DNA from 3 places in the Kitasatospora sp. NPDC101176 genome. Region 3 is predicted to be linked to each of the others. Evidence: riboswitches for the same ligand, from Rfam matches in the RefSeq annotation. Region 3 holds a riboswitch; each other region holds the start of a gene.
The links. A riboswitch is a leader RNA that binds a small molecule or an ion and turns the genes downstream of it on or off. The one in region 3 is predicted to bind S-adenosylmethionine.
Positions count from the first base shown of each region.

Region 1: it holds a riboswitch for S-adenosylmethionine, as region 3 does, so the genes downstream of both, thrC (threonine synthase) here and ACIRS1_RS22040 (IclR family transcriptional regulator) in region 3, are expected to answer to the same signal.
Region 2: it holds a riboswitch for S-adenosylmethionine, as region 3 does, so the genes downstream of both, ACIRS1_RS04625 (aminotransferase class V-fold PLP-dependent enzyme) here and ACIRS1_RS22040 (IclR family transcriptional regulator) in region 3, are expected to answer to the same signal.

Region 1 is NZ_JBIWPA010000037.1:81,532-87,117, forward strand. Features, by position in the region: gene ACIRS1_RS33710 (MoaD/ThiS family protein) at 143-421, opposite strand; gene thrC (threonine synthase) at 462-1,742, opposite strand; SAM riboswitch class I at 1,759-1,895, opposite strand; gene ACIRS1_RS33720 (glucosyl-3-phosphoglycerate synthase) at 2,044-3,069, shown strand; gene ACIRS1_RS33725 (trehalose-6-phosphate synthase) at 3,108-4,592, shown strand; gene otsB (trehalose-phosphatase) at 4,625-5,464, opposite strand.
Region 2 is NZ_JBIWPA010000002.1:412,520-418,105, forward strand. Features, by position in the region: gene ACIRS1_RS04615 (hypothetical protein) at 188-613, shown strand; gene trpD (anthranilate phosphoribosyltransferase) at 751-1,827, shown strand; SAM riboswitch class IV at 1,943-2,060, shown strand; gene ACIRS1_RS04625 (aminotransferase class V-fold PLP-dependent enzyme) at 2,111-3,475, shown strand; gene ACIRS1_RS04630 (Lrp/AsnC ligand binding domain-containing protein) at 3,498-3,779, opposite strand; gene ACIRS1_RS04635 (rhomboid family intramembrane serine protease) at 3,819-4,601, opposite strand; gene ACIRS1_RS04640 (hypothetical protein) at 4,833-5,096, shown strand; gene ACIRS1_RS04645 (NYN domain-containing protein) at 5,334-5,586, shown strand, end outside.
Region 3 is NZ_JBIWPA010000016.1:82,974-88,559, forward strand. Features, by position in the region: gene ACIRS1_RS22025 (lactate utilization protein C) at 1-321, opposite strand, end outside; gene ACIRS1_RS22030 (lactate utilization protein B) at 318-1,799, opposite strand; gene ACIRS1_RS22035 ((Fe-S)-binding protein) at 1,796-2,632, opposite strand; gene ACIRS1_RS22040 (IclR family transcriptional regulator) at 2,730-3,443, opposite strand; SAM riboswitch class I at 3,642-3,784, opposite strand; gene ACIRS1_RS22045 (hypothetical protein) at 3,878-4,315, opposite strand; gene ACIRS1_RS22050 (APC family permease) at 4,312-5,586, opposite strand, start outside.

The DNA.
Region 1 (5,586 bases), on a different contig from region 3:
TGAAGAGAATCCCTGTTCCCAGCCGAGCCACACTCTACTCCGACTCCACCGGGATATATTCCCGCCGAAATGCGCACGGCCGCCCGCGCGCACGGAGAGCGGAATTCCGTGCGCGCGGGCGGCCGGCCCGGGCGGGTGCGGCTCAGCAGCCGCCGGCCACCGCCGGGATGATCGAGACGCCGGCGCCGTCCGCGACCTCCGTCGCCAGGCCGTCGGCGAAGCGCACGTCGTCGTCGTTCACGTAGACGTTGACGAAGCGGCGCAGCTTGCCGGTGTCGTCCAGGATGCGGGCGGAGATGCCCGCGTGGTTCTTCTCCAGGTCGGCGATGACCTCGCCGAGGGTGGCGCCCTCGGCGCTCACCTCGGCGGCGCCGCCGGTGTAGGTGCGCAGGATGGTGGGGATGCGGACGTTGACGCTCATGGCTCTCCTAGCGGGGGTGCGGCCCAGCGGGTGGGGTGGTTCAGGCGGACGCGAGGCCGGCGTCGCGGAAGGACGCCAGGGTCGGGCGGATGACAGCGGTCATGCCGGCCCCGGCGACGGCGTCCAGGGTCTTCAGGCCGTCGCCGGTGTTGATCGCGACGGTCTCCTTGGCCGGGTCGAGCTGGCCGGTCTCCACCAGCTTCTTCAGCACGCCGACGGTGACCCCGCCGGCGGTCTCGGCGAAGATGCCCTCGGTCCGGGCCAGCAGCCGGATGGCGTCCACCACCTCGGCGTCGGTGACGTCCTCGACGGCGCCGCCGGTGCGCCGGGCGATGTCCAGCACGTACGGGCCGTCCGCCGGGTTGCCGATCGCCAGCGACTTGGCGATGGTGTCCGGCTTGACCGGCCGGATCACGTCCTGGCCGGCCTTGAACGCGGCCGACACCGGCGAGCAGCCCGCCGCCTGGGCGCCGAAGACCTTGTACGGCCGGTCCTCGACCAGGCCGAGCCTGATCAGCTCCTGCAGACCCTTGTCGATCTTGGTCAGCTGGGAGCCCGAGGCGATCGGGATGACGATCTGCTCCGGCAGCCGCCAGCCGAGCTGCTCGCAGATCTCGTACGCCAGCGTCTTGGAACCCTCCCCGTAGTACGGGCGCAGGTTGACGTTGACGAAGCCCCAGCCCTCACCGGCCGGGTCGCCGATCAGCTCCGAGCAGAAGCGGTTCACGTCGTCGTAGTTGCCCTCGATGCCGACCAGCTCGCCGCCGTACACCCCGGCCATGACGACCTTGCCCTGCTCCAGGTCGTGCGGGATGAACACGCAGGACCGGAACCCGGCCCGGGCCGCCGCCGCGCCCACCGCACCGGCCAGGTTGCCGGTCGACGAGCAGGACAGCGTGGTGTAGCCGAAGGCCCGGGCGGCCTCGATGGCGCAGGCCACCACCCGGTCCTTGAAGGAGTGGGTGGGGTTGCCCGAGTCGTCCTTGACGTGCAGCGGGGCGGTGAAGCCGAGCTCGCGGCCCAGGTTGTCCGCCTTCACCAGCGGGGTCCAGCCGGGGTTCAGGTTGGGCTTCGAGGCGACGTCGGCCGGCACCGGCAGCAGCGGGGCGTAGCGCCAGATCGAGGTGGGGCCGGCCTCGATCCGCTTGCGCAGCTCCTCGGCCCGCTCGCCGCCGAACTCGTAGGCGATCTCCAGCGGGCCGAAGCACTCCAGGCAGGCGAAGCTCGGACCGAGCGGGAAGCGGGTGCCGCACTCCCGACAGGACAGGGCGGCGGCGGGGCCGAGGTCCACGGATGCGGGTGCGACGGTGTCGATAGCCATGATGGCGAGGCCTCTCTCCTCATCTTCCCCGTGGCGCGGTCGCGCCACAGGCCGGAATTGGCACCTGTCCCGCCGGGGCCTGTACGACGACAGCCGAGCGAGAAGGTTGCCGGGACGTCAACGGGCCGTTCCCTCAGTCCCTCTGGATGAGCTTGTGAAATTGTGGTGGCGCTCAACGGTGACCCCGGCGTGCAAAGGTCCGACCGCTGTACGAAGACTGTATCCGAAGGCGTCAACGCCGAACGGGACCGTCCGCCACGCGAGATGACGCGTCCCACCCGATCCCGCCGAGGAGAGTCACGTGCCCGCCGAACCGATCCCCGCGCTCCTCCCGCAGGCGGCGTCCTGGCTGCGCCGCCGCTCGTGGAGCGCGGCCGACCGGCCGGTGCGCACCCTGCTGGAGGCCAAGCGCCGCACCGGTCACACGGTCAGCGTGGTGCTCCCCGCCCTCGATGAGGAGGCCACCGTCGGCGACATCGTCCGGACGGTCCGGCGCGAGCTGATGGAGCGCGTCCCGCTGGTCGACGAGCTCGTCGTGGTCGACTCCGGCTCCACCGACGCCACCGCCGCCGTCGCGGCGGGGGCGGGCGCCCGGGTGGTGCACCGCGACGCCGTCCTGCCGCGGATCCCGGCCGTCCCCGGCAAGGGCGAGGTGCTCTGGCGCTCACTGCTGGTGACCCGCGGCGACATCGTCTGCTTCGTCGACGCCGACCTGCGCGAGTTCGACCCGGCCTTCGTCTCCGGCATCCTCGGCCCGCTGCTCACCGAACCGGACATCCAGCTGGTCAAGGCCATGTACGACCGCCCGCTGGAGGTGTCGCTCGACGGCTCGGCCACGGGTGGCGGCGCCGTCGTGCCGTCCGGCGGCGGCCGGGTCACCGAACTGGTCGCCCGCCCGCTGCTGAACCTGCACTGGCCGGAACTCGCCGGTTTCGTCCAGCCGCTGGGCGGCGAGTACGCCGCGCGCCGCTCGCTGCTCGAACGGCTCCCCTTCCCGACCGGCTACGGCGTCGAGCTCGGCCTCCTGGTGGACGCGCTGGAGGCGGTCGGACTGGACGCCCTCGCCCAGGTGGACGTCGGGGTCCGGCACCACCGGCACCAGGACGGCCAGGCGCTCGGCCGGATGGCCGCCACCATCTACCGCACCGCCCTGGAACGGCTCGACCGCACCCACCGGCTGAAGGCCTCCGCCGACCTGGTCCACCCGCTGCTGACCCAGTTCACCCGGGACCCGCGGACCCGGGAGTTCACCGCCCACACCCACCCGGTGACGGCCGTCGAGCGCCCCCCGATGCACACCGTGCCCGAGTACGCGACCCGGCACTGAGGGGTTTGCCGCCCCGGGGCCACGGCAACGTACCAACCATGGGCGATCTCACGACCGAACGTTCGAGCGCGACCGGCACCGCCCCCGTCCTGGTGGCCTCCAACCGGGGACCGGTGTCGTTCGGAACCGCTGACGACGGCACGCTGACCCTCCGGCGCGGTGGCGGGGGCCTGGTCTCCGGCCTCTCCGCCATCGACGACCCGAACGCCGTCTGGGTCTGCGCCGCCCTCGGCGCGGCCGACCGCAGAGCAGCCGCCGAGGCCCCGGATGGCCGCCTCGACCGCGCCGGGCACGACGTCGGCGGACAGGCCGTCCGGATGCTCGACATCGACCCGGACACCTTCGCCCGCGCCTACAACGGCGTCGCCAACTCCACCCTCTGGTTCGTCCACCACCTGCTGTACGCGACCCCGACCGCCCCCTCCTTCGACGCGGACTTCCGCACCGAGTGGGCCGCCTACACGGCGTACAACACCGCCTTCGCCGAGGCCCTCGCCGCCGAGGCGGCCCCCGGCGCCGCCGTCCTCGTCCAGGACTACCACCTGTCGCTGACCCCGGCCCTGCTCCGCGCCGCCCGCCCCGACCTGCGGATCGGCCACTTCTCGCACACCCCCTGGGCGCCGCCGGACTACTACCGGCTGCTGCCCGACGACGTCGCCCGGGCCGTCCTGACCGGCATCCTGGGCGCCGACCGGGCCGGCTTCCTCACCCGGCGCTGGGCGCTCGCCTTCGCCGACTGCTGCGAGGAGCTGCTGGGCGCCGTCGTCGACCGCGAGGCCCTCACCGTCACCCTCCCCGGGCCCTCGGCCGGGGAGACCCGGACCACCCGGCTCGGCGTCCACGCGCTGGGCGCCGACGCCGACTTCCTGCGCGAGCGCGCCCACCGCCCCGACGTGGACGAGCGCCTGGCCGTCCTGCGGGAGGCCGTCGGCGGGCGCCGCACCATCGTCCGCGTCGACCGCACCGAGCTGAGCAAGAACATCGTCCGCGGCCTCCAGGCCTACCGGCACCTGCTGCGGACCCGCCCCGAGTGGCACGACCGGGTGGTGCACATCGCCTTCGCCTACCCGTCCCGCACCGACCTCGCCGAGTACCGGGCCTACACCGCCGAGGTCCGGCGGCTCGCGGGGGAGATCGACGCCGAGTTCGCCACCGACACCTGGAAGCCGCTGATCCTGCACGTCGACGACGACTTCCCGCGTTCCCTGGCCGCCTACCGGCTCGCCGACGTCGCCCTGGTCAACCCGATCCGGGACGGCATGAACCTGGTCGCCAAGGAGGTCCCGGTGGTCTCCGACCACGGCTGCGCCCTGGTGCTCTCCCGCGAGGCCGGCGCGCACGCCGAGCTGGCCGAGGACGCCCTGACCGTCAACCCCTACGACGTCATCGCCACCGCGGACGCCCTGCACGCGGGCCTCACCATGGCGGAGGAGGAGCGCGCCGACCGCACCAAGCGCCTCGCGGCGGCGGCCACCGCACTCCCCCCGCAGCAGTGGTTCCTGGACCAGCTCGACGCGCTGTGAGCGACCGGCTCGACACGCCGTGAGCGACCGGCTCAGTGCGCCGTGAGCGCCAGGGCCAACCCTTCGAGCAGCTCCACCACGCCGGCCGGGCCCGGGACCACCAGGTCCGCCCGGTCGGCGAGTTCGCGCACCGGCGCGTCCCCCACCGCGCCGCTGCACACCAGCAGGCCCGCCAGACCCTCGCCGCGCAGCTCCTCCACCGCCGCGAAGGCCGCCACGTCCCCGAGGTCGTCGCCCGCGTACAGCACCGACCGCGCCGCGCGCTCACGCAGGAAGCCGGTCAGCGCCGCCCCCTTGTCGACCCCGGGCGGCCGCAGCTCCAGCACCAGCCGCCCGGGCTCCACCACCAGCCCGAGCCCCGCCGCGAGCTCGCCGACCGGCCCGCGCAGCAGCTCCAGCGCCTCCTCGGGCGCGTCCGTGCGCCGGGTGTGCACCGCCAGCGAGCGCCCCTTGTCCTCCACCCACGTCCCGTCGGGCGCCCCCGTCTCGGCCAGCAGTCCGGGCAGCGCCGCCCTGGCCCGCACCACCCCGGGGTGCACCGGCGGCGCGCTCACCTCGCCGTCCTCCCAGCGCTCGGCGCCGTAGTGCCCGAGCACCACCACCCCGGGGAGCCCGGCCAGGCCCCCGTACTCCACCGCCAGGGCGGCCGGGCGGCCGGTCACCACCACCACGGCCCGCACCCGCGGGCCCAGGGCCCGCAGGGCGGCCACCACGCCGGGATGCGCCCTGGCCCGGTCCGGGTCCGGCACGATCGGCGCCAAGGTCCCGTCGAAGTCCAGGGCGATCACCGCGCCCCCGGGCGCCTCCAGGATCGCCCGCACTCCGTCCCGCCCGGCCGCAGTGACCGGCGTCCACGTCTCTTCGAAGCCCATGCCCGAGCCATACCCCGCTGCCCGACTCCCACCCAACCCGTCCGGCGGCACCCACCGCGAGCGGCGCGGCGCAGCGCGACCGGCGCGACGCGACGTGGCGCGGCGCGGCGCGGCCCACGCGG
Region 2 (5,586 bases), on a different contig from region 3:
GGCGCCCTGTCGGCCGTACGGGTGGACCGGGCGGGTCCGGGTGACGGCGCGTCCTCCGGGCGGGTGAGCCCCGGGCGCGGCGGCTTGGGGAGGGAACGTCCGCGAGGGGGCCTCGACGGCGGGTGATCGGGAGTAGCATCCGGATCAGGCGAACGTGGTCCGGATCACACTTGAGGGAGCAGGGCCCATGGCGTACACGACCGACGAGACGCTCACCGTCCTCGTCTACAGCGACGACCGCAACACCCGCGAGCAGGTGCTGACGGCACTCGGCCGCCGGCCCGCCGAGGACCTTCCGGAACTGTCCTACCTGGAGTGCGCGACCACCCCCGCGGTGATCAAGGCCCTGGAGAAGGGCGGCGTGGACCTCTGCGTGCTGGACGGCGAGGCGGTTCCGGCCGGGGGGCTCGGGCTCGGGCGCCAGCTGAAGGACGAGATCTACGGCTGCCCGCCGGTGCTGGTGCTGATCGGCCGGCCGCAGGACTCCTGGCTGGCCGCCTGGAGCCGGGCCGACGCCGCGATCTCCCACCCGGTGGACCCGGTGGCGCTGGCCGAGGCCGTCGCCACCCTGCTGCGGGCCCGACTGGCCAAGCGGGCCCCGGCCGGCCAGTGAGCCCGGCCGGTCTTCGGACCGGGCCGTCTCAGTACTAGAGAAGACAGCGCCGCGGGCACCCCGCCCCTCGATAGGCTGACTCCATCCGTACGGACGTCCCCCCGCCGCGGGGAGACCGACAACAGCTGGAGTCAGCCATGGTGAACGTGAACCCTGCGAACGGTGGTACCGACCCCGCGCAGGTGGTCCGCACCTGGCCGGACGTCCTGGCGGCGCTGTTGAAGGGGGAGGACCTCGACCGCTCGTCCACCGCGTGGGCGATGGACCGGATCATGAGCGGCGAGGCGTCCCCCGTCCAGGTGGCCGGCTTCATGGTCGCGCTGCGGGCCAAGGGCGAGACGGTCGACGAGGTCACCGGCCTGGTCGACGCCATGTACGCGCACGCCGAGCCGCTCACCGTCCCCGGGCCGGCGGTGGACATCGTCGGCACCGGCGGTGACCGCGCCAAGACGGTCAACATCTCCACCATGTCGGCGATCGTCGCGGCCGCGGCCGGCGCCAAGGTGGTCAAGCACGGCAACCGGGCCGCCTCCTCGGCGAGCGGCTCCTCCGACGTGCTGGAGAAGCTCGGCGTCCGCCTCGACCTGCCCGCCCGGCGGGTCGCCGAGGTGGCCGAGGAGGTCGGCCTCACCTTCTGCTTCGCGGCCAAGTTCCACCCGTCGATGCGCCACGCCGCCACCGCCCGGCGCGACCTCGGCGTGCCCACCGCCTTCAACATCCTCGGCCCGCTGACCAACCCGGCCAAGGTGACCTCGCACGCGATCGGCTGCTTCGACACCCGGCTCGCCGGGCTGATCGCCGGGGTGCTCGCCCGGCGCGGCTCGACCGCCCTGGTGTTCCGCGGCGACGACGGCCTCGACGAACTGACCATCACCACCACCTCGCGGGTGTGGATCGTGCAGGGCGGCACCGTCACCGAGACCGCCTTCGACCCGCGGGACGTCGGCATCGAGCTGGTCGGCATCGAGTCGCTGCGCGGCGCGGACGCCTCCTACAACGCCGAGGTCGCGCGCCGGATGCTGGCCGGGGAGCGCGGGCCGGTGCGGGACGCCGTCCTGCTGAACACCGCGGCCGCGCTGGTCGCGCTGGACCTCGGCGAGGCGCCGCTCGCCGAGCAGCTCGCGGCCGGCATGGAGCGGGCCGCGCGGGCCATCGACTCCGGGACGGCGCAGGAGCTGCTGCGCCGCTGGTCGGAGGCGACCAGCCGGATCTGAGGCGGTCGCAGGGCCCGCGCCGGGAAGCCGGTGCGGGCCCCGGCACGTCCGGGGGCGTCCGGATGGTGGACGGTCGTTTGACCACCCGGCGCGGGCCGACCTAGAGTCCTGTCCAGGTCATGAGTGACAGCGTCAAGCCCCAGCTGGCTGTCCGGCAACCCTCCGTCCGTGGCGGGGTGCCCTGGGTGAGGACCGGGTCGCTCGGCGAATCGTCCGTGCGGCAAGCGCGGACGCCGGACGACTCACACTCCCGGGGTCCCACACCCAGGAGGAGTGCATCCCCGTGTCGATCGCCACCGAAATCTGCGCCCCGCTCGCCGTCCTCGGCCACGACGTCCAGGTCCCGCTCGCCAACGGCGAGAAGGTCGGCTACGCGGCGCTCGACTACGCGGCCAGCTCCCCGGCGCTGCAGCGGGTCTGGGACGACGTCGCCGCCTACGCCCCCTACTACGGCAGCGTGCACCGCGGCGCCGGCTACCTCTCGCAGCTCTCCACCGACCTGTTCGAGCAGAGCCGCCGGACCGTCACCGAGTTCCTCGACCTGCGCGAGGGCGACCAGGTGGTCTTCACCCGCGCCACCACCGACTCGCTCAACCTGCTCGCCTCCGCCGTCCCGGCCGGCACCCGGGTGTTCGCCTTCGAGACCGAGCACCACGCCTCGCTGCTGCCCTGGGCCCACGCCGGGCTGGACGTCCGCTACCTGCGCGCCCCGCGCTCGCACGCCGAGGCCGTCGCCGCCCTCGACGCCGCGCTCGCCGACGCGCCCGAGGGCCCCAAGCTGCTCTGCGTCACCGGCGCCTCCAACGTGACCGGCGAGCTGTGGCCGGTCGCCGAGCTGACCGCGACCGCCCACCGGCACGGCGCCCGGGTGGTGCTGGACGCCGCCCAGCTGGCCCCGCACCACCGGGTCTCGGTGCGCGAGCTGGACGTCGACTGGATCGCCTTCTCCGGCCACAAGATCTACGCACCGTTCGGCGCCGGCGTGCTGGCCGGCCGGGCTGACTGGCTGGACGCGGCCGAGCCGTACCTGGCCGGCGGCGGCGCGACCCGGACGGTGGCCCGGCAGGACGACGGCTCGGTGGCCGTCCAGTGGCACACCGGCCCGGCCCGGCACGAGGCCGGCTCGCCGAACGTCATCGGCGCCTACGCCATCGCGTCCGCCTGCCGGGCGCTGACCGAGGCCGGCTTCGACGCCCTGGAGGCCCGGGAGCGGCAGCTGGTCGCCCGGCTGACGGCCGGCCTGGCGGAGATCCCGCAGGTCAAGGTGCTGAACCTGTTCGGTGCCGGCTCGGCCCGGGTGGGCGTGCTGTCCTTCGTCGTCCAGGGCTGGAACAGCTCGCACTTCTCGGCCGCGCTGTCCGCCGAGTACGGCATCGGCGTCCGCGACGGGCTGTTCTGCGCGCACCCGCTGCTGCGCACCCTGCTCGGGGACGAGGACGTCGCCCCCTCCGAGTGCGGTGCGCCGGAGCCCTCGCTGCCGGGCGAGCGCAGCCTGAACGCGATCCGGGTCAGCTTCGGGGCCGGCACGCCGGACGAGCACGTCGACCGCTTCCTGACCGCCGTCCGGGAGCTGGTCACGGACGGCGCGGCCTGGAACTACCGCAACGAGGGCGGCCGCTGCGTCGCCGACACCCGCCGGCAGGGCTGAGCGGCCCGGGAGCCGGCGGGGACTACTCGTCCAGGCCGAGCGCGAACGCCGCCTCCAGGTCGTGCTGGGAGTAGGTGCGGAAGGCGATCTGGGTCTCGGTGTGGGCCACGCCCGGGACCTTGTTCAGCCGTCCCGGGATGACCTCGGCCAGGTCGTCGTGCCGGCGCACCCGGACCATCGCCACCAGGTCGTAGCCACCGGTCACCGAGTACACCTCGCTGACGCCCTCGATGGCTGCGATGGCCTCGGCGATCTCCGGGATGCGGTCGACACTGGTCTTGATCAGGACGATGGCGGTGATCACGTTCGGCTCCTTTGTGGGGTGCCGCCAGCGTATCGGGCGTCAGCCGGGTCGTCTCGGGGGGTGGCTGACCACCGTGCAGGCGTAGAGGAAGCCCGCCGAGAAGCCGATCACGTGCACCAGGTAGGCCACCCCGGGCCCGGCCGCGTGGACCGACCACCACTGCAGCGCGAACCAGAGGCCGAGCACCAGCCAGGCCGGGAAGCGCAGCGGCAGGAACAGCAGCAGCGGGACCAGCGTCGTCACCCGGGAGCGCGGGTGGAAGCGCAGGTAGGCGCCGAGGACGGCGGAGATCGCACCGGAGGCGCCGATCAGCACCCGGGTCGAGTCAGCGGAGTGCGCCTCGGCCAGGGCGAAGCCGTACGTGGCCACGCTGCCGGCGGCCAGGTAGAAGACGGCGTACCGGGCGCGGCCGAGCCGTAGTTCGACGGTGGGGCCGAAGACGTGCAGGAAGAGCAGGTTGCCCAGCAGGTGCAGCCAGCCGGCGTGTAGGAAGAGCCCGCTGAGCACCGACAGCGCCGGGTGCTTGCCCGGGGTCGGGGCGGCCGGGCAGCCGGGGACGGGGTCGGGGGCCTCGGCCAGTTGCCCGGCGGTCAACGGGTGCCCGGTCAGCAGCTCGACCGGGACGGCGCCCCAGCGCTGCTCGTACCGCTGCTCCGCGCAGACCCGGGTCTGGCCGGTGCCGTACAGCGGGTTGAGCCCGGCGGCCGGGCCCAGCAGGAACACCAGGGTGTTGAGCGCGATCAGGGCGTAGGTGACCACCGGGGCGGGCACGGCCGGCCGGCCGTCCCGCTCGTCGGTGTGGCCCGGGGCCGTCAGCGCCATGCGGCCAAGCATCCCTCCGGCCCGGGCGGGTGACACCGCGCTGTACGGCAGGTGGCCTACTCGGGGCCCCGGACCGGGGCCGGGGCCGGGCCTGCGGCTTCGTGCAACCGGTGGCCGCGATGGTTGCCCCAGGCAATAGGCTTGGCGCGGGCATTCCCGCCTCCCGCCGCCGACGCCGGGGCTCCGGGGGGAGCGCCTAGCCCGCCCAGGGACCACCCGAGAGGACCCCCGATGACCGTCCCCGCCCTGACCGCCGAGACGCGCTGGCGCTGCACGCTGTGCGGCAACCTCACCCGCTTCGACGTGACCCGCTCCGCGCGGGTCACCGAGTTCCTGCACTTCGACCTGGCCGGCGAGTCCAAGGTCGAGGAGACCGAGGTGCTCAGCGAGACCGTCGAGTCGGTGCGCTGCCGCTGGTGCAACGCCGTCGACCAGGTCGAGCTGGTGGCCCGTCCCGGTGCCGAGGACGCGGCGGACCCGGCCGAGCAGGGCTGACGCCCCCGGTGCGGTGGGCGGTGCGCGGCGCGCCCGCCCTCCGCGCTGGGACAATGCAGACAGGACGCACGGAGCGTGACGACAGGGGCGGCGGCCGCGGGCCGCGGACCCCGTAGGACCAGGATCGGAGCCGAGGACGTGGTGGACGCAGCGAGGGAGCCCGCCGAAGCGCAGGGGCTTCAGCCCGCTGCCGACGCGCAGCCGCCGGCGGCCGGCGCGGCCGCGTCCGAGTCCGGGGTGGCCGGCGAGGACCCCGGCGCCGGCGAGGGCCCGGCGCCGGAGCGCGTCGTGGAGAAGCTGGACCGGCCGCTGCCCGAGGGGGTGCGCCGACGGGTGGTCGGGCTGGCCTCGGACGCGCTCGGCGGTCTGCCGCCCGGTGAGCTGCCGCAGAGCCTGCGTCAGTACGTGAAGTTCACCCCGGCCCGCCGGGCCAAGTACGCGGCGACCGCGCTGGCCGCGGCGCTGGAGTCGGAGCCGGCCTTCCGGGTGC
Region 3 (5,586 bases):
TCGGGTGGCGTCGAGGGCCGACAGCCAGGCGCCGGGCAGGTCGGCGGGGACGGCCACCGACCGGCTGCCGCGCTCGCGCAACAGCCGGGCGATCAGCTCCGGCAGGCCGTCGGCGGTGCTGTGGTGGACGTGGGCCCGGTAGTCGGTGAGGTTGCCGGCGAGCAGGTCGAGCAGGGCCGCGGGGTCCTCGGGGCCGTGTGCGGTGAGGTAGTCCCGGCGCACGGGGGGCTCGGGGGCCTCGGGGGCATCCGGGGCGGTATGGGGGCGGTCGGCGAGGGCGGCCCGGATCCGGGCCAGGACGCGTTCACGGGAGCCGGTCATCGCTGGTCGTCTCCCTCGGTACGGTCGTGCCCCTCCGGGCGGTCGTGCCCCTGCGCGCGGTCGCGCTGCTTCCACCAGTCGCGGAAGGTCTGGTCGGGCAGCTCGGGCAGGTCCCGGCTGTCACTCCAGGCCCCGACCGGGCCGGGCAGCGGCAGCCGGTGCGGGTGCAGGCGCCTGGTCCGCACGGCGGCCCGGGTGACGGCGCTGTACGCGGCCGGGTGGTCGAGCAGCCAGGTCGCCGCCCTGACGGCGGCCCGTTCGGCACGGTGCCCGTGGCCCTGTGCGGCCACCCGCTCCCGGAGGTGGACCAGCACCTCGGGGATGTCGATCGCCACCGGGCACACCTGGTAGCACGCCCCGCAGAGCGAGGAGGCGTACGGCAGCGAGGCGTCCAACTCGGTCTGCAGCCCTCGCAGTTGCGGCGTGAGGATGGCGCCGATCGGGCCGGGGTAGGGCGAGCCGTAGGCGTGGCCGCCGGCCCGCTCGTACACCGGGCACACGTTCAGACAGGCCGAGCAGCGGATGCAGCGCAGGGCCTGGCGGCCGATCTCGTCGGCGAGGGTGTCGGTGCGGCCGTTGTCGAGCAGGACGAGGTGGACGTCGCGCGGCCCGTCGCCCTCGGTGGTGCCGGTCCAGATCGAGGTGTACGGGTTCATCCGCTCGGCGGTCGAGGAGCGCGGGAGCAGCTGCAGGAACACCTCCAGGTCCCGCCAGGTGGGGACGACCTTCTCGATGCCGACGACGGAGATCAGCGTCTCGGGCAGGGTCAGGCACATCCGGCCGTTGCCCTCCGACTCGACCACGACCAGGCTGCCGGTCTCGGCGACGAGGAAGTTGGCGCCGGAGACGGCCACCTTGGCCCGCAGGAACTTCTCCCGCAGGTGCAGCCGGGCCGCCTCGGCGAGGTCCGCCGGCCGGTCGGTCAGCCCCTCGGGGGCGGGCCGCCCCCAGCGCCCCATCGCCTCCCGGAAGACGTCGCGGATCTCGGTGCGGTTGCGGTGGATGGCCGGGACGAGGATGTGCGAGGGCAGGTCGTCGCCCAACTGCACGATCAGTTCGGCGAGATCGGTCTCGTAGGCGGTGATGCCCTCGGCGGCCAGCGCCTCGTTGAGGCCGATCTCCTGGGTGGCCATCGACTTGACCTTGACCACCTCCCGCTCGCCCGTCGCCCTGACGAGGTCGGCGACGATCCGGTTGGCCTCGGCCGCGTCCTCCGCCCAGTGCACGGTGCCGCCGGCGGCGGTGACGGCGGCCTCCGCCTGGAGGAGGTAGTGGTCGAGCCGGAACAGGGTGCGGTCCTTGATCTCCTTGCCGGCCTGCCGCAGCTGCGCCCAGTCGGCCAGTTCGGCGACGGCCGCGGCCCGCTTGTCGCGGATGGTGTGCGTGGCGCGGGTCAGGTTGGCGCGCAGCCGGGTGTCCCGGGTGGAGACGGCGGCGGCCTTCGGGAAGGCGGGCATGCCCAGGTAGGTGCCGCTCATCGCGCCGCTCCGCTCGGGTCGGCCGTGGTCCCGGCCCCGGCCCCCGTGGCGTTCCCGGCGGCGGTCCCGGTCCCGGCGGCCGTGGCGGGGTGCGGGTCGGCGTCGGCGTCGGCGTCGGGGTCGGGGTCGGCCTCGGTGGCGGCGAGGATCTCGGCGAGGTGGACGGTCCGCAGGGGGGAGCCCTGGCGCCGCAGCGTGCCGCCGAGGTGCAGCAGGCAGGAGTTGTCCGCCCCGCAGAGCACGTCGGCGCCGGTCGCGAGGGCGTTGCGGACCTTGTCCGCGCCCATGGCCGCGGAGACGGCGGGGTTCTTCACCGCGAACGTGCCGCCGAAGCCGCAGCACTCCTCGGCCCCGGGGAGCTCGACCAGGGTCAGGCCCTTCACCGCGCGCAGCAGCCGCAGCGGGCGGTCACCGAGGCCGAGCGTCCGCAGGCCGTGGCAGGACGGGTGGTAGGTGACGGTGTGCGGGTAGTAGGCGCCGACGTCGGTGACGCCCAGCACGTCGACCAGGAACTCGGTGAGCTCGTACACCCGGGCCGGCAGGTCGCCGAGGCCGTCCACGCCAAGCCGGGGGTAGCTCTCCCGGACCATCGCCGCGCAGGAGCCGGACGGGGTCACCACGTGGTCGTAGCCGGCGAAGGCGGCGACGGTGCGGCGGGCCAGCGGGACGGTCTCGGCGCGGTAGCCGGTGTTGAACTGCGGCTGGCCGCAGCAGGTCTGGGCGGCGGGGAAGTCCACGTCCACACCGAGGCGCTCCAGCAGGGTCACGACGGCGCGCCCCGTCCCGGGGTTCAGGACGTCGTTGACGCAGGTGACGAAGAGTGCGACGCGCATTGCGCCTCCCTCGGGTCCGGGGGTGGCCAGCCTACTAAGACCCGGGGGCGGGCCCCGGTCCTCGCGGACCGTGGACCGCCGACGGGCGCACCCCCGCTCAGGCGTGCCGCAGGGCCTCGCTCAGGCGGTTCGCCGCCTCGACGACGGCCTGCGAGACGTGCGTCCCGGGGTGGCGGGTGAGCCGTTCGATCGGGCCGGAGACGGAGACGGCGGCCACCACCCGGTTCGACGGGCCCCGGACGGGCGCGGAGACGGAGACGACTCCGGGCTCGCGCTCACCGGCGGACTGCGCCCAGCCCCGGCGCCGCACGCCGCTGAGGGCGGTGGCGGTGAACCGGGCGCCCTGCAGGCCGCGGTGGAGCCGCTCCGGCTCCTCCCAGGCGAGCAGGATCTGCGCGGCGGAGCCGGCCTTCATGGGGAGGGTGACGCCGACGGGGACGGTGTCGCGCAGGCCCGAGAGCCGTTCCGCCGCGGCCACGCAGATCCGGACCTCGCCCTGGCGGCGGTAGAGCTGCGCGCTCTCGCCGGTGACGTCGCGCAGGTGGATCAGGACGGAGCCGGCGGCAGCCAGCAGCCGGTCCTCGCCGGCGGCGGAGGAGAGCTCGCCGAGCCGGGGGCCGAGGACGAACCGGCCCTGCAGGTCCCGGCCGACCAGGCGGTGGTGCTCCAGCGCGACGGCGAGCCGGTGGGCGGTGGGCCTGGCCAGCCCCGTGGCGGCGACGAGTCCGCCGAGGGTGGTGGGGCCGGCCTCCAGGGTGCCGAGGATCGAGGTGACCTTGTCGAGCACGCCGACGCCGCTCGTGTTCTCCATGGGTGGGTACTCCAGTCTCGTGCCCCGTGAGCGGCGGGTGGACGGGCTCACGGGGGGCTCCCCGCGGGGAGCGGGGGGTGGTCAGCGCGGACGGGCCGGGGAAGTCGGCGGAGTGCCTGCGCCGGGCACGAGGGGGGTACGCGAAAGGGCCGGGGTGGGAAGCGCCCGGGCGAAGGACAGCACTGAGAGCACCGTGTCTCCTCATCTTTCCCGCGCCACGTTGGCGACAGGCCGGAGTTGGCACTGCCCCCGGACGGCACGGCGCGTACTTCGGACGCCGGGTCGAACGGGGAGTTGCCGGGGCTTCGTAGGGCCGGTCCCTCCACCCCTCTGGATGATTCGCCAGGAACCATACAAGATTCCCCGGCCCGCCCGCCAAACCTCCCCCGTTCCCCCACACGCCGGGGCGGCGGTGCCCCGCCCCGGCGGCCGGTTCAGTCGTTGATGACGTCCGAGGTCTTGAGCGCGTCGATCTGCTCCTGGTAGCCCGCCAGCTTGTCCGGGCAGTACACCTTGATCACCTCGGCGCCCGCCTGCAGGACCCGGCCGTCGGCGACGACCGGCCGCATGCCGGGGCCGCCGGCGCCGTTGGCCAGGTGGACGCGCCACAGGCCCTGCTTCAGGGCCGAGTTGGGGTCCGTGCAGACGGGGCCGCCGTCGGTCCCGAGCACGAGGGCGGTGTTGCCGGTGTCGAGCGCGGGGTACCCGTCGGCGACCAGGGCGTCGCTCAGCTGGTTCGCCTTGCGGTGGGCCTCGTTGGTGGCCCGCTGCTGGGTGTAGGTCAGCAGTCCGGCGACCACGAGGCCGACGAGCACCACGATGGAGCCGATGTAGATCCAGCGGTGCTCGGACGCCATCCGGGTCGGGCTCATGCCACTCCCTCCTCGCCCACGCCGGTGCCGGCGTCGGGTTGGCGCCAGCTCGGCTTGCGAGCCTTCAGGAACGAGAACGGGATCACCACGCCGAGCAGCAGCAGGCCGCCGGCGACGATCCCGATGTAGGACCAGACGCTGCCGCCGCCGAACTGCGAGGACGGCACGAAGCCGATCACCATGGCCAGCGCCGAGGCGACGAACCCGACCACGCACAGCGTGGTGAGCAGCGGTGCCCGGTAGCCGCGCGGGTGGTCGGGCTGCTTGCGGCGCAGCTGGATCGCGGCCAGGAACATCAGGAGGTACATGATCAGGTAGACCTGGGTGGTGATCACCGAGAAGATCCAGTAGACGCTGGAGACGTTCGGGATCAGCGCGTACAGCAGGGCGATCGCGGTGGTGACGACGCCCTGGGTGACCAGGATGTTCTGCTGGACCCCCCGGGCGTTGAGCCGCTGCAGGAACGGCGGCAGGTAGCCCTCCTGCCGCGAGATCAGCAGCAGCCCCTTGGAGGGCCCGGCCAGCCAGGTGAGCATGCCGCCGACGGAGGCGGCGCACAGCCCGACCGCGACGATCGGCACCAGCCAGCCGATGTGGAAGTACTGGAAGAAGGCGTCGAAGGCCTGCATGACGCCGGCGGTCAGGCTGAGCTGGTCGGAGGGGATCACCCAGCTGATCGCCAGGGCCGGCAGGATGAAGATCAGCAGCACCATGCCCATGGCCAGGAACATCGACTTGGGGAACTCCTGGGCCGGGTTCCGCAGCTTGTTGACGTGGACGGCGTTCATCTCCATGCCGGAGTAGCTGAGGAAGTTGTTGACGATCAGCACCAGGCTGGCCACGCCCGTCCACTGCGGGAAGAAGTGCGATCCGTCCATCGGTGCGGCGGAGGGGTTGCCCTGCCCGAGGAAGACCATTCCCAGCACCACCAGCAGCGTCCCGGGGACCAGGGTGCCGATGACCAGCCCCCAGGAGGCCAGCCCCGCAACGGCGTTGGTGCCGCGCGAGGAGACCCAGACCCCGGTCCAGTACACCACCACGATGACGATCGCGGTGTAGACGCCGCTGCTGGCCAGGCTCGGGTTGATCACGTAGGCGATGGTGCTCGCGACGTAGGCGAGCAGGCTGGGGTAGTAGAAGATCGTCATGGCGAACTGGCACCACACGGCCAGGAAGCCCAGCGGCTTCGAGAGGCCCTGCGCCACCCAGTTGTAGACCCCGCCGTTCCAGCCGGAGGCCAGCTCCGCCGACACCAGGGCGGTCGGCAGCAG